Regions from separate parts of the Paenibacillus sp. 1182 genome, predicted to be linked through region 1. Evidence: predicted binding sites of a transcription regulator. Region 1 holds the regulator's gene; the other holds the start of a gene.

Region 1 (3,161 bases):
CATCGTCCACAAATTCAATCGTTTCTAGCTGCTGCCGAAAATTACGGCGAATGTTACCTAAATAAATTTCCCGAAGGTTGGCACGTTCTGTGGTTTCCTCTTCTGTTAATCCCTCGGATTTTGCTTTGCGCGCTAATTCATTAATGCGCTGTACCAAGCTGTCTATATCCAAATTGTGTCCCCTCCATAAAAGCAAAGATATAATACACTTTGACATGTAGAAAAGAGCTTGTCAAGGCTCCCGCATTACGCTCCCTGACAAGCTCTAATAGTCTATAGATCATAAGTCAGGAAGCTTGAGTACCTGACCTGCCTGCACTCCCCGATCCTCTAAACCGTTAATCCGCACAATTCCTTCTATATATACCCGTGTATCCATTCGTTCCGGTTTATGATTCGCGGCAATCTGCCACAACGTATCCCCAGGTTGTACTGTCAGTTTAGTCACTTCTTCCTTGGAAGCTGAAGGAGCCGCGAAAACCGTAAGTACACCTGCTCCTGCAATCCAAGCAACAATCATTATAATAAGAAGCTTAAGTAAAAGAGTATGGGTAATAATCTGCATATAACGCGCCCTACCCTCTTTTCGGGTCTCCTGTAAATTTTCTATATTCATTGGAAAAATACTTTGATAGGTGCTATATTTCATCATGGTTGTGTCCTCCAAACGTTTGTTCTTATGTTTTCACAATATAACACGAACGTTTGTTTTGTTCAATAGAAAAGAGAACAAAAGTTCGCAATTATTTTTAGGGATTATTTAGAACTTATGTTTGTACGAACGGAGGTTCTATGCTATAATTTTCCCAAACGTTACTAAATGGGGTTGATACGGTATGTCTAAGATTTCGAGCCGCCAGCAGGCCATTCTTGAATTTATCCGCAATGAAGTGCGTCTAAAGGGATACCCCCCTTCTGTACGCGAAATAGGCGAGGCTGTCGGATTGGCCTCCAGTTCTACGGTTCACGGTCATTTGGATCGTTTAGAGAAAAAAGGACTCATTCGCCGCGATCCTACAAAACCACGGGCTATTGAGTTACTCGGTCAAGACGAATCGGATAACAGCAACTTGATTAATTACTCCATTAGTCGTGTCCCCGTCGTCGGCAAAGTAACCGCTGGTCTTCCTATTACGGCGACAGAAAATATTGAAGATTACTTTCCTCTTCCCCAACACTTTGTTGGTGAGGATAAAATATTCATGTTATCTGTTGTAGGCGAAAGCATGATTGAGGCCGGGATTGCTAACGGAGACTATGTAATCGTACGTCAGCAGCAGACCGCTGATAATGGCGATATTGTTGTAGCTATGACAGATGAAGACGAAGCTACAGTTAAAACCTTCTACAAAGAAAAAGATCATATCCGGCTTCAACCTGAAAATCCAGCCTTTGAACCGCTTCGTCTGACACACGTCAGTATTTTGGGCAAAGTTGTAGGACTCTTCCGGGACTTCCACTGATTTCTCGTTCTTCCTTCCCCGTTATTCTATCCCCTAATACAAAACCGGCTGCCTAGGGCAAGCCGGTTTTGTATTGTTATTATGCTTACTATGTATCTCACAACTATTCTTTCCTTTTTGCAACCTATTCCTATTGTATCTACTATAAAATCAGCCTCATCATCTCAAATAATCCCCCACTGATCTTGAACAGCTATACTGTTATGGGCAAAACTAATAGATCTTTCTTTCTTTTAGCTAAATATGGTATATTAATTACTCATAGCTCTGTAGGAGGAATTAAATGAAAAAAATAATAATTTCAGCGTTTGTTATGATATTTATCGTCGTAAGCTGTGCAGTTCCAACAATGGATCATTTGTATGCAGAAGAGAAATCACACATAACAACCTACGATCGTATTCAGTACATACAAATACTCATCCATTTCAGGTATTTAGAAAAGCAACTTGAAGCTGTAATTTCCGAAAGAAATAATTACCCAGAGGCCAGCCAAGAATATAAACAGCTCTCAGAACAACTGAATCATATTCTTGCCCAAGAGGCATACTACGAAAAAAAACTTAACACCCTTAATAGTAAATAATTTTCATACAAACTGCATATTATCTTTATTCTACACATTAGACTCATGCCGACCTGCCTGTAACATCTCCTGCAACGTAAAGTTGAAAAGGCGAAGACAGGTTCGCATGAGTTTTTTTGTTAACTTTTAGGGATATAGGTACTAGCTTCTTTTTGCTTCTAATAGATTTATGCTGATACATTACTATCACAATTGACATATGTATATAGCAGAACTAAGCAAAGGAGATATGCAGATGATCAGAAATAGAGTTAAAACGTATAAGCATCGCATCGGGAAAAACAGATATCTGGTCGTTAAAGTCTTTCAAGCCGCAGCTGCAAAAACAGGAAGCGGAAATGCACTAGCAACCAATGCCTTGAATATCAAAATTTCCAAGCGTAAGCATAAACGCCACTAAGATTCAACCGCACCTTCATTTCTTGAAGGGAGGTGATATTATGAGCAGAAGACATTGCAGACGTGATTTAAGAAGAAGAAGATTGAACATCCGTTCCAATCAAAGAGCCACTGCGCGTGCAAGAGGTAACGCACTGGCTGTTAATTTGTTTAGCGTAAACGATAGACAACGCAGACGTTAATAATCGTTTTCATGCAAAAAGCGGGAGAAATTCTTCCTGCTTTTTTGTGTTAAGCAGCACACCTAACTACTGCTATGAATCGTTTAAGCAAGCGGACGAGATCGTAAATATCACACATAGTTGAACAGTCGCTACTATTTTACTCTTTTATAAATCTAACAGACAGGAAAAAGTGGTTCTCTTTTAGAATAATGTGCATAGAGAAATTAAACCAGAAGGAGACAAGCCATGATAATTAAAATGTCACTTTCAAATATGGGGGATTTTAAAAAGTCAAATGAGAATAACGGCTTTATTGTGTCAGGAAAAATTATACCTAAATACGAGAACAACATTTGGTCATATATAGAAGAAAGTTTTCCCGAACCATATTTTAAACAGTATGAGGATGATGACGTCGATATCAGTTATATTAATGAACAAGGAAAATCTATTTTTTTATATTATGATGAGAACGACTGTGTTGGGAAAATTAAACTTTGTACTAATTGGAATGGCTATGCTCTAATTGAGGATATTGCCGTTGCTAAA
Region 2 (3,161 bases), on a different contig from region 1:
CCAACACTCTTCAGGATGATTGATTTTTTCCAGTATACCATGGCGTTTTAGTTTTACTTTCTCAATTTCAATCTTCTTCATTCCTGCTTCCACGTGTATCCCTCCAAATCAATATTTGTTTGAACAAAAAATCTTAGTACGGCAGAAAAGGCGACTGTATAATCTATTCTTTACTATAACTATCTCTATGTTCTTGTTTACGTTTTTCAATCCAATCTAAAAAGTCGCTTTTCATGGCTCTTCTACTGTTACCCACTGAAAAATTAGGAATTCCACCGTAATCCTCATTAATTCTGAATAGTTCATATACGGTGCTTCTTGAAATGCTCATATATTTAGCTATATCATTAGCAGTAAGTACATCTGGAAGTGATCTTAATGTTTTTCTTTCTTTGGCCACAGCCGACATTTCATGTTCACTATCATTTAATATCTTTTCTCTGTAATGTATTTCAACTTCTTCTTGTATGTATTGGTCAATGTCCTTTAATAGTTTTTCGAAAAAATCCCTTTTATTCCTCATGCTGTTCCTCCTTGTTAGAAGATACATCATCAACGAATGTTCCATTACGTATAGCTCTTAAAATCGCCTTTGCACAAAGTTCGTGGATGAAATCCTGTACATCCTGCGGAAACTGACTAATGTGCATTTGAATCCCCCTTTTTTTTATGGATAAAGGTACATACAATAAGAGTATCTTAAATAAGTTTAGAGGAGGATTCTATGAAGATTGTATCAGAAAAAGTTATAGACAAGAATGGAACCATTATAGGGGACGATCCAGGTGAATTTCCAAGTATCATAGCAAAGTGTAAGGCTCTAGTACTGACACTAGAATCAGGCATAGAACACACTTTCGTTGAGAAAGAGGGGAATATGCGTAAGAATAGACATTAATGAAAGAATAAAAGATCATGTCAATAATATGTGGATGAGCTTTTAATAGAATAACTTTCTAAGGATTCATCTGGCCCAATCATTTAGCTCAGAATGATCATATTTGCGTCAATGTGCAAATTAGGCACATCAATTTCTTATCAGCAATATTAAGTATTCCTCGTTATTCTGCTTTTAAAAGCCTTTTATCCTCCATAAATCTCGTTCATGTTGCTCGTCCCTCTACCTCGATATAAGTGAAGAATTTAATATTTAAATACAGAATCCTGCAATAAATTAAATTATTACAGCTAAGTAACAATAACATAAACTCCAATTTTCTAAAAAACAAGACCAGGACTTAAGTTTCAGCCTGCGAATATAATATCCTCTAGCTTAATCCAACTAAAATCATCCTCACCACGAAACAGTTTTACTTCGCGTCTAGCCGTGTTAATTGACGTAACAACACCAGTCATAACCGTGTCGTCGAATGGACTAAATACGGTCACGCTGACAGGCTGACGTGAGTTGTAGGAATCTATTAGAGCCTGCTCAATTAGCTGTACCTCTTGGTCGTCCAACTCCGGTTTGCCCCGCCGTTGTCGATCCTTCATGAGACGCAAATAAGCCTCTTTATGCTCTGGTATGATAATGCGGCTGCTTTCCCATAATCCGTTACCTTCTAGTTTTTTAGACATGTATGTAGCCTCCTGATGTGTTATGTATTGATTATATTGCGAACACTTGTTCTGTGCAATAAAATATTATTGCCAAGTCACACAGAAGTTTTTCAATTTAGGTTGTTTTCTTACTCCTGAGTTTACCTATATTATATTGGCAGATATAGCCAAACGCGTATCAATAGGGTAAACTATACTTACGGAAGATGCACAGCAACTACTCCAGCCGATGGAGATTCATGACGGTGAGAATATGCTTAACGATACAAGAATTTATTACTTTATCCTTTCAGAGGACATGACCAACATAGGCGCTTTCGATGAAAAGAAAAAAATGTTAATATATGAGCCTTTTTATAAACGAAAGATGTCTCTACCTTCAAAATTGAAATTTTGCATTACTTCAGCTATGCATTTACATGAACCTAAAAACAATAGAATCACTGCTGAGTTTAGAGACCCATCTGGAAATGTGTTGGATGTACTCCCGCTTAGTGAATTAATGTTAGAAAATAATAACGATATAGAGAAAATTAAGTCTGTAGATGGAGGCGTTAGCGTCGCCACACAACAGGGTATTGAAGTTGATACGGCCGGAGAATATCATTTTGTTGTTTTATTGAATGACGAAGTCACCCTGTTTACAGCCCCGGTTATAATAGAAAATGAAAATGGGGATTCGAGCGATGACGATGAATAATTTCGTGAAAATAGGAGATAGAGAAGGCTCGAATGTAGTAAAGTTCGGAATAAAAGAAAACAGACGGCAAAAAACTACTCCTAAACAACAATGGTCTTCAAATGAATCAGCAGCTGGTGAGGAAAGCCCAACAGGAAGCGGAGGTGGAGGCGGAATGAACGATATACTGCGTAGAATAGAAAGTCTGGAGCAAGGTCAAAAAGACTTGAAAGACGATTTAAAAGATAAGGTTTCAAAATCAGACTTGGACAAATCCACTTTAGAATTGAAGCTATACATGCGTGAACTTTTCGAAAAAGTGCCCACCGAAGACAGAATCAAGACCATCTTTAGTGAACAACTTAAGTCCCACGGTGTAGCCACTGAAACATATGTAAAAGCACAAATCAACGAATCTAACGCTACTCTAATGAAATGGATTGTCGGAATCGGAATATCGGCAATTGTTTCTATTGGTTTGGCCCTAATACGCTTTTTCACTCATTAAAACGAAAGTCCGCCACGCGTCGGACTTTCGTTTTTTTTTAATATTCTGTATAGTACCTATTTGCAGCCCCCGGAGGCGTAACGATCTTTTGATCACGATCCCAGCCCTCTATTATCATGATGTGTCGGGTATCGCTCTTGTTATCCCATGCAATATAGTTGTCTTGTTCCAAAGCCAGCAGGCCCGCCTTTATATCCGCTGCACTCCTACCTGTCTTTATTTCCAGTTCCTTAATCGTTGGTAGTCGGCGGCGACCAGCAGAATAGTTGTACAGTATCCGCAGTAATTTTCGTTCCCGATCAGTGAGCATAAGGCAATACCTTAAGTGCACGCGGCATATTCTCACCACGTTCAATATATCCCTTTTTCTGTAGACGCTCCATGTACCCATATGCTGTTGATGTAGATGCCAGC

Evidence for each region. Region 1 encodes LexA, which represses DNA repair genes until DNA is damaged. Its sites were predicted from a motif close to CGAACATATGTTCG; they were not measured.
Region 2: a site for LexA is predicted at 1,618-1,631, ahead of JOD82_RS26620 (YolD-like family protein). Genes of this name have one in related genera too.

Annotation. Positions count from the first base shown of each region.
Region 1 is NZ_JAFICR010000001.1:370,989-374,149, reverse strand. It holds gene JOD82_RS01870 (DUF896 domain-containing protein) at 1-172, opposite strand, end outside; gene JOD82_RS01865 (LysM peptidoglycan-binding domain-containing protein) at 281-649, opposite strand; gene lexA (transcriptional repressor LexA) at 837-1,463, shown strand; gene JOD82_RS01855 (hypothetical protein) at 1,747-2,049, shown strand; gene JOD82_RS01850 (hypothetical protein) at 2,285-2,449, shown strand; gene JOD82_RS01845 (hypothetical protein) at 2,490-2,630, shown strand; gene JOD82_RS01840 (GNAT family N-acetyltransferase) at 2,859-3,161, shown strand, end outside.
Region 2 is NZ_JAFICR010000018.1:104,108-107,268, reverse strand. It holds gene JOD82_RS26640 (hypothetical protein) at 1-93, opposite strand, end outside; gene JOD82_RS26635 (helix-turn-helix domain-containing protein) at 164-523, opposite strand; gene JOD82_RS26630 (hypothetical protein) at 513-650, opposite strand; gene JOD82_RS26625 (hypothetical protein) at 725-898, shown strand; gene JOD82_RS26620 (YolD-like family protein) at 1,246-1,578, opposite strand; gene JOD82_RS26615 (hypothetical protein) at 1,790-2,260, shown strand; gene JOD82_RS26610 (hypothetical protein) at 2,247-2,747, shown strand; gene JOD82_RS26605 (helix-turn-helix domain-containing protein) at 2,785-3,057, opposite strand; gene JOD82_RS26600 (LexA family protein) at 3,047-3,161, opposite strand, start outside.